Regions from separate parts of the Streptomyces sp. NPDC031379 genome, predicted to be linked through region 1. Evidence: riboswitches for the same ligand, from Rfam matches in the RefSeq annotation. Region 1 holds a riboswitch; each other region holds the start of a gene.
What was found. Region 1 has a riboswitch for S-adenosylmethionine ahead of thrC (threonine synthase). Riboswitches for the same ligand answer to the same signal wherever they lie in the genome.
Positions count from the first base shown of each region.

Region 1 (10,385 bases):
TGGATCGAGGAGAAGGGCCGGGCGGTCGCGGTCCACACCCGCCGCGCCGAGGACCCGCAGGCCGCGTTCGAGGCCCTGCGGGGGCCCCTCACCGACCTGGCCGGGCGCCACGGCCTGATCGTCGAGCCCGGCCGGATGGTGCTGGAACTGCGCCCGCCGGGCATGGACAAGGGCGTCGCGCTCGGCGAGTACGCCCGCAAGGTCGGCGCCGAGTCGGTCCTCTACGCCGGCGACGACCTGGGCGACCTCCCCGCCTTCGCCGCGGTGGACGAACTCCGCTCCGACGGCGTCCCCGGTCTCCTGGTCTGCAGCGGCAGCACGGAGGTGACCGAACTGGCCGAACGGGCCGACCTGGTGGTGGACGGCCCGGCAGGCGTCGTGGACCTGCTGCGGCGGCTGGCGGCTCAGCTGGACTGATCGTCCAGGGCGTGCAACTGGTCCAGGAACCACCGGGCGGGCGGCAGCGCCGTCGCGGACGCGGCCAGCCTCTTCGACCGTTCCGCCCGCTCACCGGCCGGCATGGCCAGCGCCGCGTGCAACGCTTCGGCCGTGCCCCCGATGTCGTACGGGTTCACCACGATCGCGTCCTCGCCCAGCTCCTCGTACGCCCCCGCCTCCCGGGACAGCACCAGCGCGACTCCCTCGTCCGAGACGACCGGGATCTCCTTGGCGACCAGGTTCATGCCGTCCCGGATGGGGTTGACCAGCGCCACGTCGGCGAGCCGGTACGCGGCCAGCGAGCGCGCGAAGTCGTCCTTCACGTGCAGCTCCACCGGCGTCCAGTCGGCCGTCCCGTACCGGGCGTTGATCTCGTCCGCCACCCGCTGCACCTCGGCCGTGTAGTCCCGGTACACGGCGAGGTCCTGCCGGGACGGATACGCGAACGCCACGTGGACGACCCGCTCGCGCCACTCGGGGTGGTCGTCCAGCAGCTGCCGGTACGCCAGCAGCCCGCGCACGATGTTCTTCGACAGTTCCGTGCGGTCGACGCGGACGATCGTCTTGCGTCCCTCGCCGATCTCCGCCCGCAGGGCCGCCATCCGCTCGTCCACGTCGGGTTCGTGGGCCCGCTCGCGCAGGAAGTCGGCGTCCGCGCCGAGCCCGTGCACACCGATCCGCGTGCCCGAGGGGATCCCGGGCCCCAGCACCGCGTGACAGCAGTCCTTGAACGCGTCCGCCCACCGGTGGGTGAGGAACGCCGCCCGGTCCGCGCCCAGGATCCCGGTGAGCAGCTCGGCGGCGATGTCGTCCGGCAGCAGACGGAAGTAGTCCGGCGGGGCCCACGGAGTGTGCGAGAAGTGGCCGATGCGCAGATCGGGGCGGAGCCGGCGCAGCATCCGGGGCGCGAGGGCCAGGTGGTAGTCCTGGATCAGCACCGCCGCGCCCTCGGCCGCCTCCTCGGCCAGCGCCTCGGCGAACGCCCGGTTGTAGGCCTCGTACGACGCCCACTGCCGGCGGAACTCCGCGTCGAAGACCGGCTCCAGCGGGGTCTGGTACAGCAGATGGTGGACGAACCACAGGACCGAGTTGGCGATGCCGTTGTACGCCTCCGCGTGCACGGTCGCGTCGATGTCCAGCATCCGCACCCGCTGCCCGCCGGTCTCCTCGGCCGGCAGCAGTCCGCCGTCCGCGCGCCGTACGGCCTCCCGGTCGCCGTCGCCCAGCGCGGCGCACACCCACACCGAGCCCGCGTCCGGCCCGATGGCCGACAGCCCCGAGACCAGCCCGCCGCCGCCCCGCCTGGCGCGCAGCGAGCCGCCCTCGTCCACCGTGTACGAAACCGGGCCGCGATTGGACGCGACCAGCACCTCAGCACCGTGCGTGGAAGCCATAAGCCTCAACCTAGCCCGGCCCGGAAACGCTCAAACGTACGGTCCACCCCGGAAGGGGCTGTATACGGCCGTTCTTCCGCGTTCACACGCCTCACGCCACCCGGCGTGCCGCGTACTCCGCGATCTCCGCCATCGGCGGCCGCTCCTCGGTGTCCACCGAGTAGGTGCGCGGCTCGAAACCGTCCTCGCCCCGCTCGAACTGGGTCAGGGCGGGCCGGACCAGATGCCCGCGGGCCAGCCGCAGCTGGGCCGTGCGGTAGATCGCCGCCGCCATCCGGCCGAGCGCCTGCCCGTCCTGGTGCCGGTGCTTGCGCACCCCCACGTCCACCTGGGCCAGCGCGTCCAGGCCCACCAGGTGCAGGGCGTCCACCAGCATGCCCAGCTCCACGCCGTAGCCGACCGGGAACGGCAGCTGTTCCAGCAGGGAGCGGCGGGCCGCGTACTCACCGCCCAGTGGCTGCACGAAGCCGGCCAGCTGGGGCCAGTGCATGTTCAGCAGCGGGCGGGCCATCAGCTCGGTGACCCGGCCGCCCTGCCCCGCCGAGCCCCCCAGCGGGCGGTCGTACATGCCCTTGACCAGGTCCACCCCGGGGTCGGTGAGCAGCGGACCGACGATCCCGGAGACGAAGTCCGAGGAGAACTCCCTCAGGTCCGCGTCGATGAAACAGAGAATGTCCCCGCCGGTGACGAGCAGCGATCGCCACAGGACTTCACCCTTACCGGGGACGGTGGGAATGCGCGGCAGGATGTCGTCGCGGTGGACGACCCGGGCGCCCGCGGCGGCGGCGACCGCCGAGGTGCGGTCGGTGGAACCCGAGTCGACGACGACGATCTCGTCGACGAGCGGGATCTGCTCCACGAGGTCGTGACGGACGACCGCGACGATGTCGCCGACCGTCTCCTCCTCGTTGAGCGCGGGCAGCACGACGCTGATCGTCTGCCCCGTGCGCTGCTTGGCGGCCAGTATCCGGTGGAGAGGGCGATCGGTCACGGACCAGGAGCGGGTGGCCAGCCAGCGCTCGACTTCTTCCAGCACGGTCTGCGGCTCCTCACTGTTCGTGATCACACGCGGTGACGCCGTGCGGCGCCTCTGTGATCCATCTCGCGGTTCGGACGACTATCTCAACTGTCCTGGCCTTCGGTTACAGTCTTGAACAACGCCGATGACCATCGCATGTCGGGGGTCACCGGCGTACACAACCGCATACAGCTCATCCAGAGGGGCAGAGGGACACGGCCCGATGAAGCCCCGGCAACCCTCCAGCCGGTTCTCGTAGATCAGAGCGCTCCGTTCTGATCGTCTCCGCGAGGCTCCCGGCTAGGGAAGGTGCCAAATCCGTCTCACGGCGAGATGCGTCGTGAGGAAGATGAGGAGAAAGGGCCTCGCCTCCATGGCTGTGCAGACAGTTGCAAGCACCAGCAATCCCGCCGTCGACCTCGGTCCCGCCGCCGCCCTGAGCTGTCGCGAGTGCGGTCACCGCGTGCCCCTCGGCCCGGTCTTCGCGTGCGAGGAGTGTTTCGGCCCGCTGGAGATCGCCTACGACTTCTCCGCCTACGACACCGAAGAGCTGCGCGCGCGCATCGAGGCGGGCCCCGCGAACATCTGGCGTTACGCGCCCCTGCTGCCCGTCCCCGCCGACGTGGCCGACAAGCCCAACCTCAACCCGGGCTGGACCAAGCTCGTCAAGGCCGACAACCTCGCCCGCGAACTGGGCGTCACCGGGGGCCTGTACGTGAAGGACGACTCCGGCAACCCGACGCACTCCTTCAAGGACCGTGTCGTCGCCCAGGCCCTGGAGGCCGCCCGCGCCTTCGGCTTCACCACGCTCTCCTGCTCCTCCACCGGCAACCTCGCCGGTGCCGTGGGCGCCGCCGCCGCCCGGGCCGGCTTCCGCTCTTGCGTGTTCATCCCGCACGACCTGGAGCAGGGCAAGGTCGTCATGGCCGCGGTCTACGGCGGCGAGCTCGTCGGCATCGAGGGCAACTACGACGACGTGAACCGCTTCTGCTCCGAGCTGATCGGTGACCCCGCCGGTGAGGGCTGGGGCTTCGTCAACGTCAACCTGCGGCCGTACTACGCGGAGGGCTCCAAGACCCTGGCGTACGAGATCTGCGAGCAGCTCGGCTGGAGGCTCCCGGACCAGATCGTGGTCCCGATCGCCTCCGGTTCCCAGCTCACGAAGATCGACAAGGGCCTTCAGGAGCTGATCAAGCTCGGTCTGGTCGAGGACAAGCCGTACAAGATCTTCGGTGCGCAGGCCGAGGGCTGCTCGCCGGTGTCCACGGCCTTCAAGGCCGGCCACGACGTGGTCCGCCCGCAGAAGCCGAACACCATCGCCAAGTCCCTCGCGATCGGCAACCCGGCCGACGGCCCGTACGTCCTCGACATCGCGCGCCGCACCGGCGGTGCCGTGGAGGACGTGACGGACGCGGACGTCGTCGACGCCATCAAGCTGCTGGCCCGCACGGAGGGCATCTTCGCGGAGACGGCCGGCGGGGTGACCGTCGGCGTCACCCGCAAGCTGCTCAAGGACGGCGTGCTGGACCCGGCGAAGACCACGGTCGTCCTCAACACCGGTGACGGCCTGAAGACCCTCGACGCGGTGGCCGGCACCGGCCTCACCGCCACCATCCGCCCGACCCTGGACTCCTTCCGAGAGGCTGGCCTCGCATGAGCGTGACCGTTCGCATCCCGACCATCCTGCGCACCTACACCGGCGGCCAGGCCGAGGTCACCGCCGAGGGCGGGACCCTCGCCGAGGTCATCGGGGACCTGGAGAAGAACCACACGGGAATCGCCGCCCGGGTGCTGGACGACCAGGGCAAGCTGCGCCGGTTCGTCAACGTCTACGTCAACGACGACGACGTCCGTTTCGAGCAGGGCCTGGAGACGGCGACCCCCGACGGCGCGGGCGTCTCGATCATTCCGGCCGTCGCCGGCGGCTGCTGACCGAATGACCGATCATTACCTTCGGTAACAGCGGTTACGTATTGTTCATCGGATTGCCCCCTCCGTGAGAGAAGCGGAGGGGGCAATTCTGTGTGATTGAGCGCGGTACAGTTGGGGAACACGGTCGTGGTCTTCGGGTCGCGAGCCCTGTATTCGCGCCGCACAGCCCGACAAGAAGTAGCCAAAGTATGCGGGTTTCATGCGGCTTTTGTTCCTTTTGTGGAGCCCGACTTGCCCTGAATTCGGACGAATTCTCGGCACATTCCGGATCGGGCTCGTCCGGAATTCTCGTCCGATTGACCTGTTGCAGACGGCAGTTGGACAGATACATTCAGCCGCGGTCGACGCGTTCCGGCGCACGCCCCCGTCCCATGGGGGGTGAGGTCTGACCCGGGTCCGCGAAGTGCGGATCTGTGCAAGGGCCAGTAATAGGGGAGTTAGGCATGGCTCAGGGCACCGTCAAGTGGTTCAACGCGGAGAAGGGGTACGGCTTCATCGCGGTCGACGGTGGTGCGGACGTCTTCGTCCACTACAGCGCCATTCAGATGGACGGCTACCGCACCCTGGAAGAGGGCCAGCGGGTGGAGTTCGAGATCTCGCAGGGCCAGAAGGGCCCGCAGGCCGACATGGTTCGCCTCAGCGCCTGAACGTTTCTTGTGACGAAGGGCCCGCACCGGCACAGGGTGCGGGCCCTTCGTCGTGCCCGGGGTCGTGCCCGGCGTCCCGTTGTTCGCGGGCGGCTGAGTGCCCCCCGTTCCCCCCGGAGGCGCTTGCACTCGACCATGCCGAGTGCTAATCATTGGCGTTAGCACTCTGAAGGTGAGAGTGACAAAGAAGGACCGGGTCGGTGAGGCCCGCAGGCCAGGTGGGGCAAGGAACCACAGGCCGGCGAGCCGTCCGTCGCGGGCGCGGGCGCGGTCCGAAGGAATCACCCCCAGTCCTGGAGGGACCACTTCACATGGCCAAGATCATCGCGTTCGACGAGGAGGCGCGGCGCGGCCTCGAGCGCGGCATGAACCAGCTCGCGGACGCCGTGAAGGTGACGCTCGGCCCCAAGGGCCGCAACGTCGTCCTCGAGAAGAAGTGGGGCGCCCCCACGATCACCAACGATGGTGTCTCCATCGCCAAGGAGATCGAGCTCGAGGACCCGTACGAGAAGATCGGCGCCGAGCTGGTCAAGGAAGTCGCCAAGAAGACGGACGACGTCGCCGGTGACGGTACGACCACCGCGACCGTGCTCGCCCAGGCCCTGGTCAAGGAAGGCCTGCGCAACGTCGCCGCCGGCGCCAACCCGATGGCTCTGAAGCGTGGTATCGAGAAGGCCGTCGAGGCCGTCTCCGCCGCCCTGCTGGAGCAGGCGAAGGACGTCGAGACCAAGGAGCAGATCGCCTCCACCGCGTCCATCTCCGCCGCCGACACCCAGATCGGCGAGCTGATCGCCGAGGCCATGGACAAGGTCGGCAAGGAAGGCGTCATCACCGTCGAGGAGTCCCAGACCTTCGGTCTGGAGCTGGAGCTCACCGAGGGTATGCGCTTCGACAAGGGCTACATCTCGGCGTACTTCGCCACCGACATGGAGCGTATGGAGGCCGTCCTCGACGACCCGTACATCCTGATCGCCAACTCCAAGATCTCCTCGGTCAAGGACCTGCTCCCGCTGCTGGAGAAGGTCATGCAGTCGGGCAAGCCGCTGCTGATCATCGCCGAGGACGTCGAGGGCGAGGCCCTGTCGACCCTGGTCGTCAACAAGATCCGCGGCACCTTCAAGTCCGTCGCCGTCAAGGCCCCGGGCTTCGGCGACCGCCGCAAGGCGATGCTGAACGACATCGCCATCCTCACCGGCGGCGAGGTCATCTCCGAGGAGGTCGGTCTCAAGCTCGAGAACACGACCCTCGACCTCCTGGGCAAGGCCCGCAAGGTCGTCATCACCAAGGACGAGACCACCATCGTCGACGGTGCCGGCTCCTCCGAGCAGGTCGCGGGCCGGGTGAACCAGATCCGCGCCGAGATCGAGAACAGCGACTCGGACTACGACCGCGAGAAGCTGCAGGAGCGCCTGGCGAAGCTCGCCGGCGGTGTCGCGGTCATCAAGGCCGGTGCCGCCACCGAGGTGGAGCTGAAGGAGCGCAAGCACCGCATCGAGGACGCCGTCCGCAACGCGAAGGCCGCCGTCGAGGAGGGCATCGTCGCCGGTGGTGGCGTGGCCCTGCTGCAGGCCTCCCAGGTCTTCGAGAAGCTGGAGCTGGAGGGTGACGAGGCGACCGGCGCGCAGGCCGTGAAGCTCGCGCTCGAGGCCCCGCTGAAGCAGATCGCCGTCAACGCCGGCCTCGAGGGCGGTGTCGTGGTGGAGAAGGTGCGCAACCTGACCCCGGGCCACGGCCTGAACGCCGCGACCGGCGAGTACGTCGACCTGGTCGCCGAGGGCATCATCGACCCGGCGAAGGTGACCCGTTCCGCGCTGCAGAACGCCGCCTCCATCGCCGCGCTGTTCCTCACCACCGAGGCCGTCATCGCCGACAAGCCGGAGAAGGCCGCCGCGCCGGCCGGCGGCGGCATGCCGGGCGGTGACATGGACTTCTGATCCTTCCGAGGATCGGCACCAGTCCTTTCGTACGAGGGCGGTACTCCCTGTCTGTGGCAGGGGGTGCCGCCCTCGGGCGTGTCCGGCGTCACGCGGGCGTTCTCCGCCGGACGGGGAATGTGGGCCACCGCATAGGCTGTTGCTTCAGAAGGTGCAACAATGCGCGTGCACATACCAGCCGGTTACCCCAGTCATTCACGAGGAGCCCCCCACGTGACCGTCACCACGCCCGCCTCCCGCGCGGCCCAGATCCTCTCCCGCCCGATCGACCTGGGCGGCCTCACCGTCCCGAACCGGATCGTGATGGCGCCGATGACCCGTATGTTCTCCCCGGGCGGCGTCCCCGGGGAGAACGTGCGCTCCTACTACGCGCGCCGCGCCGCCGCCGGCGTAGGCCTGATCGTCACCGAGGGCACCTACGTCGGCCACGACTCGGCCGGCGAGAGCGACCGCGTCCCGCGCTTCCACGGCGAGGAGCAGCTCGCGGGCTGGGCCAAGGTCGCCGAGGACGTGCACGCGGCGGGCGGCACGATCGTCCCGCAGCTGTGGCACATCGGCATGGTCCGCAAGCAGGGCGACGCCCCCTTCCCGGACGCCCCCGCCGTCGGCCCCTCCGGCCTCGTCGCCGCGGGCGCCGAGCCCACCGGCAAGGTCATGACGCGGACGGACCTGGACGACGTGATCGCCGCGTTCGCCCAGGCCGCCGCGGACGCCGAGCGCATCGGCTTCGACGGCGTGGAACTCCACGGCGCCCACGGCTACCTCCTCGACCAGTTCCTGTGGGCGGGCACCAACCGCCGTACCGACGCCTACGGTGGCGACCCGGTGGCCCGCACCAAGTTCGCCGCGGAGATCGTCGCCGCGGTCCGCGAGCGGGTGTCCCCCGACTTCCCGGTCCTCTTCCGCTACTCGCAGTGGAAGCAGCAGGACTACACCGCCCGCCTCGCCGAGACCCCCGAGGAGCTGGAGGCGATCCTCGCCCCGCTGGCCGCCGCGGGCGTCGACGCCTTCCACGCCTCCACCCGCCGTTACTGGCTGCCGGAGTTCGAGGGCTCCGACCTCAACCTCGCGGGCTGGACCAAGAAGCTCACCGGCAAGCCGGTCATCACCGTCGGCTCCGTCGGCCTCGACGGCGACTTCATCAACGCCTTCCAGGGCGAGGGCGCCCCGATCAAGGGCATCGACAACCTCCTGGACCGCCTGGAGGCCGAGGAGTTCGACCTCGTCGCCATCGGCCGTGCCCTGCTCCAGGACCCGGAGTGGGCGGCGAAGGTCCTCTCCGACCGCTTCGACGAGCTGAAGTCGTACGACGCGGCGGCGATCAAGACCCTCAGCTGACCGGGCACTCGTGATCGCTCCCGTCCGTTCCCCCGATGACCAGTGAGGAGCGAGCATGACGACGAGCGAGTCCCCGGCCCCGGACACCGACGGCCCCCTGGTGCGCACCGCCTCCGGCGCGGTGCGCGGCCTGCGCGAGCAGGGGCTGTCGGTGTTCCGGGGCATTCCCTTCGCCGAACCCCCGGTCGGCGAGGCCCGTTTCCGGGCCCCGCGCCGCGCCCGCTCCTGGGACGGCGTCCGGGAGGCGTACGCCTTCGGCCCGCCGCCCCCGCAGGAGCCGGGCGTCCTGGGCCGCACGGCCCGCCCCGCCGGTCCCACGGGCGACGACTGGCTCACGGTGAACGTGTGGACCCCCGACCCGGACCCGTCCGCCGCCCGCCCGGTGATGGTGTGGATCCACGGCGGGGCGTACAAACTGGGCCACGGCGGTCAGCCGGGATACGACGCCCGGCACGTGGCCCGCGACGGCGACGTCGTGGTCGTCACCTTCAACTACCGCGTCGGCATGGAGGGTTTCGCCCTCTGGGCGGGCGCCCCGGCCAACCGTGGCCTGCTGGACCAGGTCGCGGCCCTGGAGTGGGTCCAGGAGAACATCGGCGCGTTCGGCGGCGATCCGGCCCGGGTCACGCTCTTCGGTGAGTCGGCGGGCGCGGGCTCCATCGCCTCCCTGCTGGCGATGGAGAGGGCACGGGGCCTGTTCCACCGGGCGGTGGCACAGAGCGTGCCCGGCACGTTCTTCTCGGCCGACCTGGCCCGCGACATGGCGAGGGCGCTGGCGGCGGAGGCGGGCCGGCAGCCCACCGCGGCCGATCTCGCCGCCGTGGACCCCCGGCGACTGACCGAGGCCGGGCAGTCGTTGTCGGCCAAGATGGCCCAGTACGTGGACCGCTGGGGCCGGGCGGCGCCCACGGTCACGCCCTTCTCCCCGGTGGTCGACGGCGACGTGCTGACCACGACCCCCTGGCAGGCGCTGGCCTCGGGCGCGGCGCGGGAGGTGGACCTGCTGGTCGGCCACAACCGCGACGAGTTCCGCCTGTTCATGTTCATCGGCGGCATGCTCGGCACCATCACCGAGGACCGGGCGGCAGAGGCCCTGCGCCTGCTGGCCCCGGGCGGCGAGCCGGGCGAGCGCGCCTACCGCGAGGCATTCCCCACGGCGTCCCCCGCCGAACTGTTCGAACGCGTCCAGACGGACTGGCTGTTCGGGATACCGAGTCTGCGTCTGGCCGAGGCCCAGCTGCTGGGCGGCGGCCGGTCCCATGTCTACGAACTGACCTGGCAGGCCCCGGGAAGCGACGGCGTACTGGGCGCCTGCCACGGCCTGGACATCCCGCTGCTCTTCGGCACGTTCGGCGCGGACCTGGGCGCCCTGCTCTTCCCCGGCGGGCGGCCCACCCCGGACGCGGAGCGCCTCTCCGGCTTCCTGCGCCGCTCCTGGACGGCGTTCGCGCGCACCGGCGACCCCGGCTGGCCGGAGTACGACACCCGGACCCGTCCGGTCCAGGTGCTGGACGCGGAGCCGAGGGTGACGGCGTACCCCGAGGAGAGCAGCAGGCGCATCTGGGAGGGGTTCGACTTCCCGCCCCTGCCCCTGCTGGACTGACGGCGCTACAGGTTGCCCATGGGCTCGATGTCCACGCGCACCGGCGTCCCCCACACCCGCAGCACCTCGTAGTCGGTGAAC
Region 1 is NZ_JBVIIT010000001.1:134,944-145,328, forward strand. Features, by position in the region: gene otsB (trehalose-phosphatase) at 1-417, shown strand, start outside; gene ACZ5CW_RS00705 (alpha,alpha-trehalose-phosphate synthase (UDP-forming)) at 405-1,832, opposite strand; gene ACZ5CW_RS00710 (glucosyl-3-phosphoglycerate synthase) at 1,924-2,868, opposite strand; SAM riboswitch class I at 3,041-3,206, shown strand; gene thrC (threonine synthase) at 3,224-4,507, shown strand; gene ACZ5CW_RS00720 (MoaD/ThiS family protein) at 4,504-4,782, shown strand; gene ACZ5CW_RS00725 (cold-shock protein) at 5,226-5,429, shown strand; gene groL (chaperonin GroEL) at 5,741-7,363, shown strand; gene ACZ5CW_RS00735 (NADH:flavin oxidoreductase) at 7,577-8,701, shown strand; gene ACZ5CW_RS00740 (carboxylesterase/lipase family protein) at 8,757-10,304, shown strand; gene ACZ5CW_RS00745 (hypothetical protein) at 10,310-10,385, opposite strand, start outside.

Region 2 (10,385 bases), on a different contig from region 1:
AGCCACAGCGGGGTGGCGGCGGTGGTGTGCGCGCGGGTGGCCACATGGGTGGTCTCGTGGGTGAGCACGACCTGCTTGCCGATGTCGCCGAGCCCGGAGTACGCCTCCGGGTTGACCACCACCCGGTCCGCGGGTGCCTCGCCCGGACCTCCCGCTTCGCCGGTGGTGACGGCCGCGATGCCCCGGTAGTTCGCGGCGGGCGAGCCGAGCAGGCCCGCCATGCCCGACAGGGACCGCGGCACGAGGACGACGACCCGCCGGCTCCAGCGCGTGCCCCACTCCCGGGAGACGGCCGGCACCGCGCGGTCGGCGAGCCGGGCGAAGGCCCGCAGCTCGGCGGCCGGCTGGCCGGCACCCAGGACCAGGCTGTGCGCGCCCTTGACGGCGGTCACCGTCCCCTGGTCCCACAGCTGCTGCCCGGCCCGCTCGGCGGGCCTGTCGGCGCTCACGTACCACTGTCCGTCGGCGGTGCGGGCGAGGGTCAGGGTGCGGCGGGCGTCGACGGGTGCCCGGTCGTAGCCGGTGACGCGGTAGCGCAGGTCGGCGTCGGCGGTGGCGCCGGCGGAGGTGCGGTGCACACCGGTGACCCGGTAGCTCCAGGAGGCCAGCGGGAGAGCGCGCAGCCGGGTGTACTGGGTGCGGGTACCCGTCGTGCCGTACGCCGTCTCGTCGTGGCCGAGGAGTGCGGCCGCCCGCCGGTCGAGCACCTGCTGCACCTCGGCACGGACGGAGTCGGCCGCCGTCCGCCCGCCGCAGCCGGTCAGCGGCAGCAGCAGACCGAGCCCCACGGCCCCTATGCCCCACGCCCGTCCGCGACCAGCCACTTTACGATCGTACGGCGCCGGGCGCGGTCAGGGCCGGGTGACCGAGGAGACGGGCATCATGCCGACCGGGTCGTAGCGCACCGGCGCTCCCGGGTAGGGAGCGTGAATGACCTGGCCGTTGCCGACGTACATCCCCACATGGCTGGCGTCGGAGCGGTAGACGACCAGGTCGCCGGGGCGGGCCTGGGAGAGCGGGACCTGCCGGCCGGCGAAGCGCTGCTCCTGAGAGGTGCGCGGCAGATGGACGCCGGCGTGCCCGTACGCCCACTGCATCAGGCCCGAACAGTCGAATCCCGAGGGGCCGTTGGCGCCCCACACGTAGGGGCGGCCGAGGGCGGCGCGGGCGGCGGCCACGGCCGCGGCGGCGCGGGCGTCCGGGGCGACGGCACCGGTCAGGTCGGACAGGTCGGCGCGGCTGCCACGGGAAGCGCGGGCGAAGGCGGCGCGGTCGGTGGCGGACAGGGAGTTCAGCAGGCGCCGCGCCGTGGCGAGCCTCTTCTCCACGGTCCGCTTGTGAGTGGCGACGGCCTTGCGGCTCTTCTCCAGCTCGGCGAGCTTCCCGGCGGCCGCCGAGCGCTCCTGGGCCAGCTCGCGCATCGCGGACTGCAACTCCCCGAGCTGGCGGGCCTGCCGGGCACCGATGCGGTCGAGGGTGGCGGCCTTGTCGAGGTACTCGTCGGGGTCGTCGGAGAAGAGCAGGGCGACGGCCGGGTCGATGCCGCCGGAACGGTACTGGGCGCCGGCCACCGAACCCAGCCGCTCGCGCAGGGTGTTGATGCGCTGCTGCTGCCGGGCGATGTGGTCCTGCGCGTCCCGCACCTCGCGGCGCAGCGTGCCCGCCCGCTCCGCGGCCTTGTCGAAGGCCTGGGTCGCCCGCTCGGCCTCCTGGTAGAGCCGGTCCACCTCGGCACGGGTGTCACCGTGCGGGGCCGCGTGCGCCGGTACGGCGCCGAGCGCGGTGACCGCGGCCGACAGCGCGCACAGGGCGGCCGCGCCCCGGTCGAATCCGGACGGTACAAGGCGGCGATGGGACCCCACGGCAGTCCTTCTGCTGGCGGACAGAGACTGCTCCCCCGGCGCGTGGGGACGGGGAAGGCCCCGGCGCCGGGGAAACGCGGCAGACAGTAGCCGTGCGGGCGGGCCCCGGCCAAAGACCTCGAAGTCAACACACGGTGACGCCCCGCCGCTGACGCAGGTCAACGGCGGGGCGTGGAGTCAGTTCCGGTTCACGGGATTCGCCCGTTCGGGCGCCACCCGGTGCGGCTGTCGTGACGGTTCAGACGCGGACACCGAACATGAACGGGCCGCCGATGGTGCTCATGGACTCGTACCGGACGACCGTGCCGGTGCGCGGGGCGTGCAGGACCCGGCCGTTGCCCGCGTACAGGCCCACGTGGTGGATGTCGTTGAAGAAGAAGACCAGGTCGCCGACCTGCAGGTCGCTCTGCGAGTAGATGCGCGTGCCGATGTTGGCCTGCGCCTGCGAGGTCCGGGGTATGGAGACGCCGGCCTGGGCGTAGGCCCAGGAGGTCAGGCCCGAGCAGTCGAAGGACGACGGGCCGGCGGCGCCGTAGACGTACGGCGAGCCGATCTTGCCCTGGGCGGCGGAGAAGGCCGCACCGGCCCAGCCGGAGGCCGGCGGGGTGTCGCCGAGGTCCACGCGCTCGTTGGAGGAGCGGTTGGCGCGCTCCTGCTCGGCGGCGAGGGCCGCCTTCTCCTTGGCGGTCAGGGAGTTCAGGAGCTTCTGCGCCTCGGCGAGCTTGCCCTGGACTTCCTTCTTCCGCTGCTCCAGCTGGGTGCGCGTGGAGGAGAGGTCCTTGAGCTTCTCGGTGGCCTCGGCCCGGTCCTGGGCGAGTTCGCGCTGCTTGTCCTGGATCTTCTTCAGCGCGTCGACCTGCTGGCTGCTCAACTGGTCGAGCGTGGAGGCCTTGTCGAGGTAGTCGTCCGGGTCGGAGGACAGGAAGAGCTGCACCGAGGGGTCGATGCCGCCCGAGCGGTACTGGGCGGTGGCCATCGTGCCCAGGCCGTCGCGGAGCTTGTTCAGATCCTGCTGGCCGCGGGCGACGTTGTCCTGGATGGTGGAGATTTCCTTCTGCAGCTTCTGCTGCTTCTCCTTGGCGCCGTTGTACTTCTCGGTGGCCTGCTCGGCCTGCTCGTAGAGCTTGTCGACCTTCGCCTTCACCTCGTCCTTGCTCAGCTTCTCGCTGGGAGCGGCGTTGGCGGCGTTCGCGCTGAGCGCGACGGCAGCGGCGGCTGCGGTGGTCAGCACGGTGACACGCGTGCGGCTCGGCTGCTTGGGTCGACGGTGGGACGCCACGGAGGACGAACTCCTTCTTGTGAGTGTTCACCCGTTCGGAGGTTCGAGCCCAGACCCTAGTGACCCACTTGTGATCAGTTCAAATCCTCACGGCAAAAAACCCTGCCGCGCAATGCATTCTTTGCACACAACTCACATGCAGTGATGCCGGATTGACACTGTGCTGCGTGACGATACGGCCAATTCGGGCAATACCTATGTCCGTTGGACCTTCAGGACAGTCGCTTGAGAAGCACCGCAGAGGCCACCGGTCGGGCACCGGCCTTCGCGACCCCGTCGGCCACCTCCCGGTCGGTGGAGGCGACGATGACCGGACGGCCCGGCGGCTCCGCGCGCACGAGCTGGCGGATCAGCTCGTCGGCCGTGATGCCCGGCTTGGAGAACAGCACCCGCACCCCGCGCGGCGGCGCGAGCAGCACCGGCGCGGCCAGTTCGGCACCGTCGAAGACGCACGTCACCTCGGCGCCGGTCTGGGCGGCGAGCGCCGAGAGCTGGCCGAGCAGCCGGAGCCGCTGCTTCTCCAGCGGCATCTGGGGATAGCCGGTCTTGGTGACGTTGTAGCCGTCGACCACCAGATGTGCCTGCGGCAGCGCGAGCAACTGGTCCAGGATCGCCGGGTCGTTCTCGGACAGGGCGCGGGCCGCGATGTCCTTCGGGGTCATCCGTCCCGGCTCGACCGCGTCCACCGTCTCGGCGGGGCGCACGGACACCGGGGGCAGGGCGAGTTCCCGCCGCAGCCCCTGGGTCGCGTCCAGCAGGGTGTCGAGCAGCAGCCGCACCCGCATGTCCTCCACGCTGCGGCCCTCGCGGGCGGCCCGCCGGGTGGCCTCCACCGCGGCCTCGGCCTCGCCCAGGCGGGCCTTGAGCCGGCGGGACTCGCTCTCGGCGGCCGACACCTGCGCCTGTGCCTCGGCGCGTACGGCGTCCATCTCGCCCTGCGCCTTGCGCAGGGCCGCCTCGCCCCGCTTGACGTCGCTGAGCGCGGCACGCAGCTTACGGTGAAGCGCTTCCGCTTCCCTCTTCGCCGACTCCAGCTCCGCGCGCAGCCGTTCGGTCTCGGCGCGGGTGTGGTCGCGGGCCTGGGCCAGCTCGGCGCGCAGCCGCTCCAGCTCGGCCCGGCTCTCCTCGTCCGCCCGCTCGGCGTCCGCGCGCTGGGCCTCCTCGCCGGCCGCGGTGACCAGCTTCACCCAGCCCGCCGGGCGCAGTACGTAGGCCGCGGCCGCCACATCGAGCGGGTCCGCGGCCGGGGGCGGGGAGCCGGAGTCGAGGGCGCCGGCGAGTTCCGGCTGCGCCTCTCTGAACTTCTCCCCGATCCGCTGCCGGAACAGCGGATCGGTCTCCAGCGCCGCCGCCATCGCGTTCCCGGCGAACTTCGCCCGGCGATTGGGGGCGAACCGGGCGTACTGCCGCAACTGGGCGGGGAGTTCCGCCACCGTCAGGCCGCCGAAGCCGTCCGAGACGATCTGCACGACCCGCCGGCGCACGCCGTCGGGCAGCGGACGGTCAAGCACCTCAGCGGTGCCGTCGCCCGGCCCCCCGCCTGTGGTCTCCACCATCCGTCACACCCCACTACTTCTTCTGCTTCTTCGCGGCCGCTCCGCTCAGGAGCCGGCGCCCGGCCTGTCCACGAGTTCCACCTGATCCACCGCGTTGCACCAGCGGCAGCGCACCGATTCGATGGTCTCACTGACCACCTCGCGCTCCTCCACCGTCGGCTCGCCCGCCAGGTCGAGGTGGACGTACTCGACGACCTTCGACGAGCGGGTCACGTCGAACCGGGTGAGATTGCCGCACAGGCTGCAGCGCCATCGCGTCGTGGCGGTCGGCAGGGGAACCGTCATCGTGTGGTTCGCTTCCTTCTCGTTCTCGGTCCGCGCCGCCGGCCGACGCGTGTGGCTCGTAACCCTACGGCCTGGCGGGTACTCGCCGCCCGTCCGTCCACGGCGGCGAGGCGGTCTGTCAGCTTGCGTCCCGTTACGTCATGCTCTGTAGTCATGATCAGCACCTGGAGCACGGCGGCCGGCAGGACATTCAGAACGGTCCGGGGGGCCACGGCCCCGGTGACATACGGCCTCATCGCCCTGTGCTGCCTGATCTTCGTCCTCGGCCCGGCCTCCGGTCTCGCCCCGGCGTACGGCTCCGGGGACGCGCTGCTCGCCGCACAGCGGGCGTACTTCCGCCGCTGGGGCGTGGTCCCGGCCGAGCTGTTCGACGGAGTGGTCCGCGAGGCGCTCACCCCGGCCACCGCCCTGTTCGTGCACGGCAGCTGGGTGCATCTGCTCGGCAACATGCTCTTCCTCTTCGTCTTCGGAGCGATGACGGAGGAGCGGATGGGCCGGGTGCACTTCACCCTCTTCTACGCCGGCTGCGGATACCTGGCCCTGCTCGGCTACGCGGCCGCCAACGCCGCCTCCGAGCAGTCGCTGGTGGGCGCCTCCGGGGCGATCTCGGCGGTCCTCGGAGCGTTCCTCTACCTGTTCCCCCGTGCCCGCGTCACCAGTCTTCTGCCGTTCCTGTTCTTCCTGCCACTGCGCTTCCCGGCCTGGGTGGTGCTGCCCTTCTGGGCGGGCCTGCAGTGGCTGGCGGCGGGCCGGGCCTCCGACGGCCCGGGCGTCGCCTATCTCGCGCACCTCGTGGGCTTCGGGCTCGGCTTCGGCTACGCGTGGGTGCGCTACGGCAGCGGGAAGGGCCTGAAGGGGCGCCTCGGGCGGCCGGTGGCGGGAGACGGGAGGACTAGAGTGAACTCCGCACCGGCCCCGGCGTCCGAGGGAGAGAACCAGCCGTGATCACCGCGATCGTCCTCATCAAGACCAGCGTGGACCGGATCCCCGAGATCGCGGAGCAGATCGCCGCGCTGGAGAGCGTCAGCGAGGTCTTCTCGGTCACCGGCACCTACGACCTGATCGCCATGGTCCGGGTCCGGCAGCACGAGGACCTGGCCGAGGTCATCCCCGGCCGGATCAGCAAGATCCCGGGCGTGGAGGGCACCGACACGCACGTCGCGTTCCGCACCTACTCCCAGCACGACCTCGAGGCCGCGTTCGCGATCGGCCTCGACAACTAGGAACGCGCCGCCCTCCACGCCCGTCGCGTCACACCGCCGGGACGCAGCGGCCCTCCTCGGTGCGGTAGGTCCACTTCGCACCCTCGGTCACCAGCTCCTTGACCGCCGCGACGAACCGCCGCACGTGCTCGTCCGGCGTGCCCGCGCCGAAGCTCACGCGGATGGCGTTGAGGGACTTCTCGCCCGGGGCCGCCTCCGGGGCACCGCACTCGCCCTGGGTCTGCGGGTCGCTGCCCAGCAGGGTGCGGACCAGCGGGTGGGCGCAGAAGAGGCCGTCGCGGACGCCGATGCCGTACTCGGCGGAGAGGGCGGCGGCGAAGTGGGAGCTGTTCCAGCCCTCCACGACGAAGGAGATCACGCCGACGCGCGGCACCTCGTCGCCGAAGAGGGAGAGGATCCGGACCTCCGGCACCTCGGCCAGGCCCTCGCGGACCGTGCGGACCAGGTACTGCTCACGGGCGACGAGGGACTCCCAGCCGGCCTCGGTGAGGGCCTTGCAGGCCGACGCGATGGAGTGGGCACCGATGACGTTCGGGGAGCCGGCCTCGTGGCGGGCGGCGCTCTCGTGCCACTCCACGTCCACTCCCCCGTCGGTGCGCCGGGTGACCTTGCGGCTGGCGCCGCCGCCCGCGAGGTACGGCTCGGCCGCCCGCAGCCAGTCGGCGCGGCCGGCCAGGACACCGGAGCCGAAGGGGGCGTACAGCTTGTGCCCGGAGAAGGCGACCCAGTCGACGTCCAGGTCGCGGATGTCCACCGGGTGGTGCGGGGCGAGCTGGGCGGCGTCGAGGACGATCCGGGCGCCGTGCGCGTGGGCCGCGGCGGCCAGCTCACGCACCGGCCACAGCTCGCCGGTGACGTTGGAGGCGCCGGTGACGCAGACCAGGGCCGGGCCGTGGCCCCCTTCGGTGGACGCAGTGCGGTCGGCCAGCGCCCGCTCCAGGGTCTCGACGGCCTGCCACGGGGTGCGCGGGGCATCGAGGTAGGTGACCTCGGCGTCCTGCCAGGGCAGCAGGGAGGCGTGGTGCTCGGTCTCGAAGACGAAGACCTGGCAGCCGGCCGGGAGAGCGCGGGCGAGGAGGTTGAGGGAGTCGGTGGTCGACCGGGTGAAGATCACCTGGTCGCTCTCCCGGCAGCCGAGGAACTCGGCGACCGCCTTGCGGGCGTTCTCGAACAGCTCGGTGGAGAGCTGGGAGAGGTAGCCGGCACCCCGGTGGACGCTGCCGTAGTAGGGGGCGTAGGCGGCGACGTCGTCCCAGACCCGCTGCAGGGCGGGGGCGCTGGCCGCGTAGTCGAGAGCGGCGTAGGTGACTTCGCCGCCCGTCACGAGCGGGACGGTGACATCACGGCCCAGAACGGGCAGAGGGGCACAAACGGTCTGGTCGACGGCAGCGGTGGAGACAGACATGGGGAACTCCCGTGAGGACGTACGCGAAAGGCGCGTACGGAAGAAAGGTGAAAGGGGGGTGCGGAGGCGGGGCTCTGCGGCCCTATCGCATTCGCTTGCTCACGGAAGGCTCCCTCGTACGACCAGGACCCCTGGGTTCGAGGGGTCCGCGCTTGCCGTAGACCTCGCTGCCTACGACCTGGTCTTCACCCGGGGCACCCCGCCACGGACGGAGGGTTGCCGGACAGTCGGCCGGGGCCTCATGACTGTCACTCATGACCTGATACGGGAACGTACGCGAAATGATCGTCGTCCCGCAACCCGTGTCCGGATCGCGGGACGATCGACGGTGTCGTCAGGCGTTGCTCGCCGCCACCCATCTCTCCAGCGCCCGCTTGGCCGCGCCCGAGTCGATCGACTCCCGCGCCTCGGCCATACCGGCGCTCAGCTGGTCGGCGAGGGGTGCGTCCGTCGGCCGCAGAGCGGCGAGCGCGGCCGCCGAGTTCAGCAGGACCGCGTCCCGCACCGCGCCCTGCTCGCCGTCCAGCAGACGGCGGGCGACCTCCGCGTTGTAGGCAGCATCGGCGCCGCGCAGGGCGTCCACGGGGACGAGGTCGATGCCCACGTCCCGCGGGTCGAAGGTCTCCTCACGGACCTCGCCGTCGCGGACCACCCACACCCGGGAGGTGGCGGTGACGGTCAGTTCGTCGAGGCCGTCGTCGCCGCGGAAGACCAGCGCGGAGTTGCCGCGCTCGGCGAGGACACCGGCCACGATCGGCGCCATGCGCGGGTCGGCCACGCCGACCGCCTGGGCGCGCACCTTGGCCGGGTTGGTCAGCGGACCGAGCACGTTGAAGGTCGTCCGGATGCCCAACTGGCCGCGGGCCGCGGCCACATGGCGCAGGGACGGGTGGAACTTCACCGCGAAGCAGATGGTGATGCCGGCCTCTTCGGCGACCTCGGCGACCCGCTTGGGGGTCAGGTTCAGATTGATCCCGAGCTTCTCCAGGACGTCGGAGGACCCGGAGGCGGAGGACGCGGCACGGTTGCCGTGCTTGACGACCTTCGCCCCGGTGCCCGCGACGACGATCGAGGACATCGTGGAGATGTTCACCGTCTTGGCACCGTCTCCGCCGGTGCCGACGATGTCGACCGCCGGGCCCGGCACCTCGATCACATTGGCGTGCTCGTACATCGTCCGGACGAGTCCGGAGATCTCCGCGACCGTCTCACCCTTGGCCCGCAGTGCCACCATGAAGCCGGCGATCTGGGCGTCGGTGGCCTCACCGCGCATGATCAGGTCCATCGCCCACGCGGTCTCGTCGGCGGAGAGATCACGGCCGTCCAGCAGGCCGTTCAGCAGGACGGGCCAGGAACGGCCCGCCGCGGTGTCGCCTCCAGCGGGGGTCACAGCGCTCATCAGCCGCTCCTAGTACACAGTCCTGCGCAGTCGTACACCACCCTATCCAGCCCGGGGCACAGCGAAGGGCCCCGTCCGCAACCCGGACGGGGCCCTCAGCGTGGCGTGGCGACGCGGGGATCAGTGGTGGCCGTGGCCGCTCGTGATCTCCTTGTACTCCTCGACGGTCGGCTTCGGGATCTGGTTGTCCTCGCCGTAGTAGGCGTTGGAGAGCTTGGCACGCAGCTTCTCCGAGCCCGTCACCTTGCGCTGGACACCGTTCTCGTCGACCGTGGGGCCGATCTCGGCCGGCTTGTACTGCTCGTGCGCGGTGAGCGTGTGCAGCTGCTCCTGGCTGAGCGGCTCGTGCACCTCGATGAACTCACCGTGCGGCAGGCGCTTGATGATGCCGGTCTCGCGACCGTGCAGCACCTTGTCGCGGTCGCGGCGCTGCAGGCCGAGGCAGATCCGCTTGGTGAGGATGAACGCGATGACCGGTCCGACGAAGAAGGAGATCCGGACGAACCAGGTGACGGCGTTGATCGACAGGTTGAAGTGCGTGGCCCACAGGTCGTTGCCGCCGCCGACCAGGGTGATCATGTAGATCGTCACCCAGGCGACACCGAACGCGGTACGGGTCGGGGCGTTGCGCGGGCGGTCCAGGATGTGGTGCTCGCGCTTGTCGCCGGTGACCCAGGACTCGATGAACGGGTAGACCGCGATCGCAGCCAGGACCAGCGGGAAGAGCACCAGCGGGATGAAGACGCCCAGGACGAGCGTGTGACCCCAGAGGTTGATCTCCCAGCCCGGCATGAAGCGGATCAGACCCTCGGCGAAGCCCATGTACCAGTCGGGCTGGGCGCCGGTGGACACCTGGTCCGGACGGTAGGGGCCCATGGCCCAGATCGGGTTGATCTGGGCGACCGCGGCGATGGCCGCAATGACACCGAAGACCAGGAAGAAGAAGCCTCCGGCCTTGGCCATGTAGACCGGCAGCAGCGGCATGCCGACGACGTTCTTCTCGGACTTTCCGGGGCCCGCGTACTGCGTGTGCTTGTGGTAGAAGACCAGGATCAGGTGGCCGACCACCAGGCCGAGCATGATGCCCGGCAGCAGCAGGATGTGGACCGAGTAGAACCGGGCCACGAAGTCGTGGCCGGGGAACTCGCCGCCGAAGAGGAAGAACGACAGGTACGTGCCGACGATCGGCACGGACAGGATCGCGCCCTCCATGAAGCGGACACCGGTGCCGGAGAGCAGGTCGTCCGGGAGCGAGTAACCGGTGAAGCCGGTGAACATGCCCAGGACGAACAGCAGGAAGCCGAACAGCCAGTTGATCTCACGCGGCTTGCGGAACGCGCCGGTGAAGAACACGCGCATCATGTGCACGAACATGC
Region 2 is NZ_JBVIIT010000013.1:228,108-238,492, forward strand. Features, by position in the region: gene ACZ5CW_RS20810 (hypothetical protein) at 1-824, opposite strand, end outside; gene ACZ5CW_RS20815 (C40 family peptidase) at 852-1,862, opposite strand; gene ACZ5CW_RS20820 (C40 family peptidase) at 2,101-3,141, opposite strand; gene ACZ5CW_RS20825 (NYN domain-containing protein) at 3,354-4,697, opposite strand; gene ACZ5CW_RS20830 (hypothetical protein) at 4,743-4,982, opposite strand; gene ACZ5CW_RS20835 (rhomboid family intramembrane serine protease) at 5,136-5,927, shown strand; gene ACZ5CW_RS20840 (Lrp/AsnC family transcriptional regulator) at 5,924-6,205, shown strand; gene ACZ5CW_RS20845 (aminotransferase class V-fold PLP-dependent enzyme) at 6,234-7,610, opposite strand; SAM riboswitch class IV at 7,754-7,870, opposite strand; gene trpD (anthranilate phosphoribosyltransferase) at 7,945-9,009, opposite strand; gene qcrB (cytochrome bc1 complex cytochrome b subunit) at 9,130-10,385, opposite strand, start outside.
Region 2: linked by a shared signal. The riboswitch ahead of ACZ5CW_RS20845 (aminotransferase class V-fold PLP-dependent enzyme) and the one ahead of thrC (threonine synthase) in region 1 are both predicted to bind S-adenosylmethionine.

Region 3 (10,385 bases), on a different contig from region 1:
GGCACCCGGGGGTCGGGGCCGATCGCCGGGAGGTGGTCGGGCAGATACGGCCGGAAGCCCGCGTACGTCCGCAGCGCCTGGACCCGCTCCAGGAAGGGGAACAAGCCGATCGCCCCCGCGGCGAGCGCCCGTACCGCCGGAAGCGACAACGAGCGGTCGAACCCCACCCGCTCGCGGGAGGCGCCGATCAGCACCGGTCCGGCGGCCGTGCCCTCGACGACCGGCGAGGTGCGCAGGGCGGCGGAGTCGCTCGCCACGTCGGCCACGTAGTCCGCGGCGTACACCTTGTGCCGGACCATCCGGGGCAGTGGCTCGGTGACCAGCACGAAGCCGCGCCGTGGGAGCACCGGCAGCCGGACGCCCGCGAGTGCGGCGAGGTCGCCGCCCCAGGTACCGGCCGCGTTCACCACGGCCGGCGCGTGGAGGTCGCCCCGGTCGGTGCGGACGCCGCACACCGTCCCGTCCGCCCTCCGCAGCACCCCCGTCACCGTACGGCCGGTGTGCAGGCGGGCCCCGGAGGCGCGGAGCAGTTGTGCCGCGGCGAGCGCGGGCATCACCTGGGCGTCCTGCGGATAGTGCATGCCGCCCGCCATGCCAGGAGCCAAGTGCGGTTCCAGTTCTCGGAGTGCGTCTCCGCCGACCGCGGTGGCGGTGACGCCGGCGGCCCGCTGCCCCACGGCGAAGTCCGCCAGCGCGGCCAGGGCGGCGGACGTCGAGGCGACCACGAGGCCGCCCTTGGGCTCGTACTCGATCGCCGCGCCCGCATCCCCGGCCAGGTCCGCCCACAACCGGGCCGACAGCAGGGCAAGTTCGAGTTCGGGTCCCGGTTCCTTGTCGGAGACGAGCAGGTTGCCCTCGCCCGCGCCGGTGGTGCCGCCGGCCACCGGTCCCCGGTCCACCACCCGCACGTCGAGGCCGGCCCGCGCGGCGTACAGTGCGCACGCCGCGCCCACCATTCCGGCTCCGACGACCACGACATCGCAGGTCAGTCGCTTCGCCACGTCAGTACTATGTCACATGTCGCTGGCTCTGAGGAGACCCCGAGCACACCGCCTCGCCCGTTCCGGCCCGCCCCGGTCGCCCGTCCGGCCCGCCCCGGTCGGCCCGTACGGCCCTCGCCCGGTCGCCCGTCTAGTCACCCGCCCGGAGTCCTAGGCGTGGACGCCCCCTTGACGTCGTACGAAGCCGGATCGACACTCCAAGGAGGGAATCCTAGTGAACAGGTAGGGAATCATGGCGCGCCTCGAAACGGTCACCGGCCGAGCGAGCCGGACGCCGTTCACCGCGCCCCTCCTGACCTCCCGGCGCCATATCGACCTGCTGCGTGTCTGCAGCGCGATCAGCGGCCGGCCCTGAGCCCGTTCCCTCGCTCTCATCGAAGGACGGCGCCTGCCGTCGCGCCCGTCCGCACGCCCACGAACAGGGGAGACGCATGTCCGTCAGTCCGCTCGCCACCGCCTCGCACCTGCGCCGGTCCGCCCCCCTCTTCCGGGGGCGGATCGGCCGGGACGCGCGCAGCGGCCACTACGCCGTGCCCCACCGGTACCGGCTCCATCTCTCGACCGCCTGTCCCGACGGGCTGCGTCTCGCCGTCGGGCACCACCTGCTCGGCCTGGAGGGCAGTTGTCCGGTCACCGTCCTGCCCGCAGTCCCGGACTGTCCCGGCGGCGGTCACGCCGCGCTGCGCCCGCTGTACGAGGCAAGCGTCCACCACTACACCGGTCCGGCCCTCGCGCCCGTCCTCAGCGACGACTGGTCCGGACGCATCGTCAGCACTCACGCCCCCGACATCCTGCGCGACCTGGACCGCTTTCCGCATGACGCGCGGGCCTCGCTGTATCCGTGCGGAACGGAGTCGGTGATCGAGGCCGTCGAGCGGATGTGCGCCGACGGCATCGAGGAGGCCGCCCAGCGCGCCGGACGTGCCGGTGCCGACCCCGCCGAGCAGGCCGCCGCCCTCGACGTCCTGCTCGACACCCTCGGCCGGCTGGAGCGGCGGCTGACCGGTGAGGAGTACCTCGTCGGCGACCGGCTCACCGCCGCCGACATCGAGCTGTGGGTGACCCTGGTGCAGCTCGACACCGTCCACCGCTGTCACCTCGACGCCTCCGCCGTACACCGGATCGCCGACCACCGCACCCTGTGGGCCTACGCACGCCGGCTGGCCGCCCACCCCGCCTTCGGCCGCCACCTCGACCTGGACGGCATCTCCCGCCGCCACCACGGCCGTTGCCAGGGTCTGGAGGCCGCCGGCGCAGCTGTCCAGATCCTGGACTGGGTCGGCCACGCGGGGGATGCACCGGACGCTTTCCGCAGGTGAGAGCGGGCTCCGTACGTCCACTTCGCGGACGGCCGTTGACATTCGAACGGGCAACTGCCTTACTTACGGCTCAGAACGGTCATGAGCGTCAGCGCCAAGCCCTGGCTCGCTGACCGGCAACCCTCGCATCGCGGTGGGGTGCCCCAGGTGACGACCGGACCGGACGACGTTTTCGGTAAGCGCGAGGCCCCGCGGGGCCGGAACAGTGACAGGTGACGCCATGTACGCAGCTCCCAGGACGGCCGCGAGCCGCCCTCAGGGCTGCGTACCGTCGCGCGCCCAGCTCCTCGTCGCCAACCGCGCCGTCGATCTGCTCCGCGTCAACAGCGCACTGTGTACCGCACCGGGCTCTGCCCGCTGTCGGGGCTGACGCAAGCTTCCCAGCCCCCCGCGTCCGTCACGCACACCGTCCGTGTGGTGTGCCGTTGTCCGCCCAGCTCCCGGTTCCGCGCGTTCCCGTGTGCCACCTCGTGCCGCAGTGCCCCGTGCCGTAGTGCCGTCGTGACCCGCGCCCGCTCGCCGCCGTCCCGGGGTGTCCGATTCCGCCGGAGCCCGCCATGAGTGAACCCCCAGGCGCCGCCCTCTCCCTAGCCGAGGCGCCCGCCCCCGACGTACCGTCAAAACCCCTTACCGCACAACGGGTTCAGCCATTGCGCCGACCCGGCCGGTGGATCGTCACCGCCGTCGTCCTCGTGCTCGTCGCGCAGATCCTGCACGGACTGGTCACGAACCCGTTCTACCAGTGGGACCGCTTCCGCTACTGGTTCCTGCGCCCGGCCGTTCTCGACGGCCTCGTCGTCACCCTCGAAGTGGCCGCCCTGAGCGCCGTGCTGGGGCTGGCCGGCGGAATCGTGCTGGCGCTCGGCCGGCTCTCGGGCAGCCCGGTGCTGCGCGCGGTCAGCTGGACGTACACCTGGCTGTTCCGCTCCGTACCGCTGATCGTGGTGCTGATCTTCCTGTACAACTTCAGTGCCCTGTACCAGACGCTGAGCCTGGGTGTGCCGTTCGGTCCCGCCTTCGTCCGCTTCGACGAGTCCAAGCTCGCCACCGACATGGCCATCGCTGTCGTCGGCCTCAGCCTCAACGAGTCCGCCTACGCGGCCGAGGTGGTCCGCGGCGGTCTCCTCTCCGTCGACCAGGGGCAGCACGAGGCGGCGTCCGCGCTCGGCCTGCCCAAGGGCTACCAGTTCCGCAGGATCGTCTTCCCGCAGGCCCTCAGGTCCATCACCCCGAACTACGTCAACCAGCTGATCGGCCTCGTCAAGAGCACCTCCCTGGTGTTCTACGTGTCCCTGCTCGACCTGTTCGGCACGGTGCAGACGATGGGCAACACCTACCCCGGTGACGTCGTGCCGCTGCTGCTGGTCGCCACCGTCTGGTACCTGATCCTGACCAGCGCCGTGTCCGTCGTCCAGTTCTACGTCGAGCGGCACTACGCCCGGGGCGCCACCCGCACCCTGCCGCCGACACCGTTGCGCAGAGCCCGGGCCGGCCTGGCCGACCTGCGGGCCCGGCTGCGCAGGGAGGCCGCCGTATGACCAGCGCCCAGCTCCGCGAGAAGGCCGCCCCCGCCGCGATCGAGGTGCACGACGTCCACAAGTGGTACGGCGCCCACCGCGTCCTCGACGGCATCGACCTGACCATCCGCCCCGGCGAGGTCACCGTGATCCTCGGACCGTCCGGCTCCGGCAAGTCGACGCTGCTCAGGGTCGTCAACCACCTGGAGAAGCCCGAGATCGGCCACGTCAGCGTGGGCGGCGAACTGATCGGCGTGCGGCGCCACGGGGACCGCCTCAAGGAACTCAGCGAGCGCACCATCCTGGCCCAGCGCAGCCGGATCGGCTTCGTCTTCCAGAACTTCAACCTCTTCCCGCACCTGACCGCCCTCGACAACGTCGCCGCCGCGCCCGTCGCCACCGGCCGGCTGGCCAGGCCGGCGGCCGAGGAGCTGGCCCGCGAACTGCTCGGACGCGTGGGCCTCGGCGACCGGACCGGCGCCTACCCACGGCAGTTGTCCGGCGGGCAGCAGCAGCGCGTCGCCATCGCCCGCGCCCTCGCCCTGCGGCCCGGGGTCATCCTCTTCGACGAGCCGACCTCGGCGCTCGACCCCGAACTCGTCGGCGAGGTGCTGGCCGTCATCAAGGACCTGGCGACCAGCGGCACCACCCTCGTCATCGTCACCCACGAGATCGGCTTCGCCCGCGAGGTCGCCGACCGGGTCGTCTTCATCGACGGCGGCCGGATCGTCGAACAGGGACCGCCCGGCCAGGTGCTGGACAGGCCCCGGCACGAACGGACCCGGGACTTCCTCGCCAAGGTGCTCTGACCGGCTTGCCGGCGCACCCATGACCTCCCCCCACGGCAGCACCCTCCCGCACCACCCTCATCACCCTCGACAGCGAGACAAGGACAGCCACGCCATGCCTACCCACATCTCTCGACGCAGCCTGATACGCGGCATCACCGCGGCGACCGCCGTCGCCACCCTTGCCACCGGGCTCGCCGCCTGCGGGGGCGACAGCGAGGCCGCCACCAAGACCGAGGCCACCGGCACGGTCACCGTGGGGCAGCTGTCCAACGGAGCCGCCAAGGAGACCGGCCTGAAGGTCTCCGAGGTGAAGTCCATCAGCGCCGAACTGCCCGAGTCCATCCGTAAGAGCGGCAAGCTCGTCATCGGCATCGGAGCCCTGCCGTCGGGGTCCGCGCCGCTGAACTACGTCGGCAGCGACCAGAAGACCCTCACCGGCTCCGAGCCCGACTTCGGCCGCCTGGTGGCCGCCGTCCTCGGCCTCGAGCCCGAGATCAGGAACTTCACCTGGGAGAACCTCTTCGTCGGCATCGACAGCGGCAAGGTCGACGTGGCCTTCTCCAACGTCACCGATACCGAGGAGCGCAAGAAGAAGTACGAGTTCGCCTCCTACCGGCAGGACAACCTCGCCTTCGAGGTGCTGAAGAAGAGCACCTGGAACTTCGACGACGACTACGAGAACCTCGCGGGCAAGACGGTCTCCGTGGGCTCCGGCACCAACCAGGAGAAGATCCTCCTGGAGTGGAAGGCCAAGCTCGCCCAGGAGGGCAAGAAACTCACCGTCAAGTACTTCCCGGACCAGAACTCCGTCAACCTGGCGCTGAGCAGCGGCAAGATCGACGCCTACTTCGGACCCAACCCCGGTGTCGCCTACCGCGCCCGGCAGACCGCGAACACGCCCCACCCGACCCGCAGCGCGGGCACCTTCTCCGGGGCCGGCGAGACCCTGCAAGGGCTGATCGCCGCCACGGCCAAGAAGGACAGCGGGCTCGCACGGCCGCTCGCGGACGCCATCAACCACCTGATCAAGAACGGGCAGTACGCCAAGTGGCTGGCGGCCTACAACCTCTCCAACGAGGCTGTGGCCAAGTCGGAGGTCAACCCGCCCGGGCTGCCGCTCGACAACTCCTGATCCACCGTCACCGCCCACCGGCACCGCACCGGACGAGTCGAGAAAGGACTCCGCCTCCGTGGCCCTACCGACCGACCTCCGCGGAGGCGGAGCCCCGACCCCGTCCGACACGGCTGTCCTCGACAACGCCGTCTGGGCCGCTCTCGACGGCCCGCACGCCCACCTCGCCGAACGCGTGGGCCGTGCCGCCCGCTACCTGCCCGAGACCTACGCCTTCGCCGCCGTCGCCGACCCGGCGGACCCGGCCACCTGGGCCGACCTGCACACCCTCGTCGGACCGGGGCGCACCGTACGGATCAAGCCCGTCGAGCGGGTCCCCGACGGGTGGGAGGTCGTCGGTGGCGGAACCGGCGTCCAGCTCGTCGACACCGGACTGCGAGCCGAGCACGCCGCGGAAGCGGTACGGCTGGGACCCGCCGACGTCCCCGAGATCCTCGACCTGGTCGCCCGGACCAGACCCGGCCCGTTCCTGAAACGGACCGTGGAGATGGGCACCTATCTCGGCATCCGGTACGAGGGGCGGCTGATCGCGCTCGCCGGGGAGCGTCTGCGGCTGCCCGGGTGGACGGAGATCAGCGCCGTCTGCACCGACCCAGGACACCGCGGCCGCGGACTGGCCACACGGCTGGTGCGGGCGGTCGCCGCGGGCATCCGCGACCGCGGGGACACCCCGTTCCTGCACGCCGCCGCGGACAACATGAGGGCGATCCGGCTCTACGAGTCGATCGGGTTCACCCTCCGCCGCCGCTCGCGGATCGTCCAGGTCCGCACACCGGGAACAACCAGCGCCGGACGGGCGTTGTGAGTCCTGACGAGATCCGCGAGGCGGTCGCCGACCAGGCCCGCCGCGCCCGACGGACGGAGGTGACGGCCGTGACACGTGTACTCCCGCTGCGCGTCCCGCACCCGTACCGCTCCGTCCGCCTGCACTCCCGGCCGCACATAGATCTCCAGCGCGTGTCCGCCGCGCTCTGTCGCCACTGACGTTCCCCCCCCGTGCCCCGGCCCCTGGCCCCGGCACGGGGCTCCTCCTGCCGCGCTCGCCCCGCGCCGACGCCCTGCCGCGCGAGCCGGTGTTCACGTACGGACATCAAGGAAGGCACCGACGTGTCCTCAACTCCCGTTCCCGCCCTGCACCTCGCCGTCGCGCTGGACGGCACCGGCTGGCATCCCGCGTCCTGGCGCGAGCCGGGCGCCCGCCCCCGTGAGCTGTTCACCGCCGGATACTGGACCGACCTGGTCACGGAGGCCGAACGCGGCCTGCTCGACTTCGTCACCATCGAGGACGGCCTCGGCCCGCAGTCCTCCCGCTTCCTGGAACCCGACGAGCGCACCGACCAGGTCCGCGGCCGGCTGGACGCGGTCCTCGTCGCCTCCCGCGTCGCCCCGCTCACCCGGCACATAGGCGTGGTCCCGACCGTGGTGGCCACACACACCGAGCCGTTCCACATCTCCAAGGCGATCGCCACCCTCGACTACGTCAGCAGCGGGCGCGCGGGCCTGCGCGTGCAGATCACCGCCCGGCCCAACGAGGCCGACCACTTCGGCCGCCGCACGATTCCCCTGATCGACGCCTATGACAGCCCCTCCGCCCAGGAACTGGTCACCGAACTCTTCGACGAGGCCGCCGACCACGTGGAGGCCGTACGCCGGCTCTGGGACAGCTGGGAGGACGACGCCGAGATCCGGGACGCGGTGACCGGCCGCTTCGTCGACCGGGAGAAGCTGCACTACATCGACTTCGAGGGCCGCTTCTTCCACGTCAAGGGCCCCTCCATCACGCCCCGCCCGCCGCAGGGCCAGCCGCTGGTCACCGCCCTCGCCCACCAGACGATCCCGTACCGGCTCGTGGCCCGTCAGGCCGACATCGGCTACGTCACCCCGCACGACGTGGCGCAGGCCCGCGCGATCGTCGCCGAGATCCGCGCCGAGCAGCAGGCCGCGGGCCGCGCCGACCAGACCCTGCACGTCTTCGGCGACCTCGTCGTCTTCCTGGACGACACCCGGGCCGAGGCGGAGGCCCGCCGTGACCGCCTCGACGCGCTCGCGGGCGAGCCGTACACCAGCGACGCCCGGATCTTCACCGGCACCGCCGCCGAACTGGCCGACCTGCTGGAGGAGTTGGCCGAAGGCGGGCTGACCGGATTCCGGTTGCGGCCCGCCGTCGCCGGCCACGACCTGCCCCGCATCAGCCGGGACCTGGTGCCCGAACTGCAGCGCCGCCACCGCTTCCGGGACGCCTACGAAGCCGACACCCTCCGCGGTCTCCTCGGCCTCGCCCGCCCCGCCAACCGCTATGCCGCAGCCGTCGCCTGAGCCGGAGGAACGCAACGCCATGAGCAAGCCCCTGAAGCAGATCCATCTGGCCGCCCACTTCCCCGGCGTCAACAACACCACCGTGTGGAGCGACCCGGCCGCCGGCAGCCACATCGAGTTCAGCTCCTTCGCGCACTTCGCCCGCACCGCCGAACGCGCCAAGTTCGACTTCCTGTTCCTCGCCGAGGGCCTGCGCCTGCGCGAACAGGGCGGCCGTATCTACGACCTGGACGTCGTCGGCCGCCCCGACACCTTCACCGTGCTGGCCGCGCTGGCCGCCGTCACCGACCGGCTCGGGCTGACCGGCACCATCAACTCCACGTTCAACGAGCCGTACGAGGTGGCCCGCCAGTTCGCGAGCCTCGACCACCTCTCCGGCGGCCGGTCCGCGTGGAACGTGGTCACCTCCTGGGACGCCTTCACCGGGGAGAACTTCCGCCGCGGCGGCTTCCTGCCGCAGGACGAGCGCTACTCCCGCGCCAAGGAGTTCCTCGCCACCGCGAACGAGCTGTTCGACTCCTGGGACGGTGACGAGATCCTCGCCGACCAGGCCACCGGCACCTTCCTGCGGGACGCCCGGGCCGGTTCCTTCGTCCACCAGGGGCAGCACTTCGACATCCACGGCCGCTTCAACGTCCCGCGCTCCCCGCAGGGCCGCCCGGTGATCTTCCAGGCGGGTGACTCCGACGAGGGCCGCGAGTTCGCCGCCTCCGGCGCGGACGCGATCTTCAGCCGGTACTCCACGCTGAAGGAGGGCCAGGCCTTCTACACGGACGTCAAGTCCCGCCTCGCCAAGTACGGCCGCCGCCCCGACCAGCTGCTCATCCTGCCCGCCGCGACCTTCGTCCTCGGCGACACCGACCAGGAGGCCGCCGAGCTGGCCCGCGAGGTGCGCCGGCAGCAGGTCAGCGGTGCCACCGCCATCAAGCACCTGGAATTCGTCTGGAACCGGGACCTGTCGGCGTACGACCCGGAGGGGCCGCTGCCCGACGTCGACCCGGTGGTCAGCGAGGAGCACATCTCCCGGGGCCGCGCCCAGGTGCGCATGTACCGCGACCCGATCGCCATCGCCCGCGAGTGGCGGCAGCTCGCCGAGGCCAACAAGTGGTCCATCCGCGACCTGGTCATCAACACCGGCAACCGCCAGACGTTCATCGGTTCCCCGGCCACCGTCGCGCGGACCATCAACGACTTCGTGCAGGCGGACGCCTCCGACGGCTTCATCCTCGTCCCGCACATCACCCCCGGCGGCCTCGACCCCTTCGCCGACAAGGTGGTCCCGCTCCTGCAGGAGCAGGGCGTCTTCCGCGCCGACTACGAGGGCACGACCCTGCGCGACCACCTCGGTCTGGCCCACCCCGACGCGGACGCCGGCGGCTCGGACCGGCGGGCCGCGTCGTGAAGTTCCTCGCGATCAGCCTGATCGTGCACCGGCCGGACCCGGTCACGGGGGTGAAGAAGCCGACGCACGACCGCTTCCGCGAGGTCCTGGACAACGCCGTGCTGGCGGAGGAGCTGGGCTTCGACGGGTTCGGCGTGGGGGAGCGGCACGAGCGGCCGTTCCTCTCCTCCTCGCCGACCGTGGTGCTCAGCCACATCGCGGCGCTCACCCGGCGCATCCGGCTCTTCACCGCCGTCACCACACTGAGCCTGCTCGACCCGGTCCGGGCCTACGAGGACTACGCGACCCTGGACCACCTCTCCGAGGGCCGCCTCGACCTGATCATCGGCAAGGGCAACGGCACTGCCCAGCGGGAGCTGTTCCAGGTCACCCCGGAGGACCAGTGGGACCGCAACGCCGAGAGCTACGAGGTGTTCCGGCAGCTCTGGCGGCAGGACAGGGTGAGCGCCGACACCCGTTTCCGGCCGCCGCTGACGGACGCCGAGGTCTGGCCACGGCCGTACCAGCAGCCGGTGCGGGTCTGGCACGGCAGCGCCACCAGCAAGGAGTCCGTGGAGCTGGCCGCCCGTTACGGCGACCCGCTGTTCTCGGCCAACGTCACCAACCCGATCGAGCCGTACGCGGAGCTGATCCGGCACTACCGGGAGCGCTGGGAGCACTACGGGCACGACCCGGCGGCGATCGCGGTGGGCGCGGGCTCGGCGGGCCTGTACGTCGCCCCGACCTCGCAGGAGGCGGTGGACGCCTACCGGCCGGTCTTCGAGAGCAACCTCGCCTTCCAGCGCACGGCCGGACTGCCGGTGGTCTTCGGGACCCTGGAGGACTTCGTGGAGCGCAGTTCGGCGCTGATCGGCAGTCCCGAGCAGGTCATCGACAAGGTGCACCGCTACCACGAGCAGTTCGGGCA
Region 3 is NZ_JBVIIT010000023.1:67,411-77,795, reverse strand. Features, by position in the region: gene ACZ5CW_RS29880 (NAD(P)/FAD-dependent oxidoreductase) at 1-1,001, opposite strand, end outside; gene ACZ5CW_RS29875 (putative leader peptide) at 1,234-1,356, shown strand; gene ACZ5CW_RS29870 (glutathione S-transferase C-terminal domain-containing protein) at 1,433-2,320, shown strand; SAM riboswitch class IV at 2,398-2,508, shown strand; gene ACZ5CW_RS29865 (amino acid ABC transporter permease) at 2,878-3,858, shown strand; gene ACZ5CW_RS29860 (amino acid ABC transporter ATP-binding protein) at 3,855-4,646, shown strand; gene ACZ5CW_RS29855 (ABC transporter substrate-binding protein) at 4,741-5,760, shown strand; gene ACZ5CW_RS29850 (GNAT family N-acetyltransferase) at 5,819-6,565, shown strand; gene ACZ5CW_RS29845 (putative leader peptide) at 6,634-6,744, shown strand; gene ACZ5CW_RS29840 (LLM class flavin-dependent oxidoreductase) at 6,868-8,076, shown strand; gene ACZ5CW_RS29835 (NtaA/DmoA family FMN-dependent monooxygenase) at 8,096-9,478, shown strand; gene ACZ5CW_RS29830 (LLM class flavin-dependent oxidoreductase) at 9,475-10,385, shown strand, end outside.
Region 3: linked by a shared signal. The riboswitch ahead of ACZ5CW_RS29865 (amino acid ABC transporter permease) and the one ahead of thrC (threonine synthase) in region 1 are both predicted to bind S-adenosylmethionine.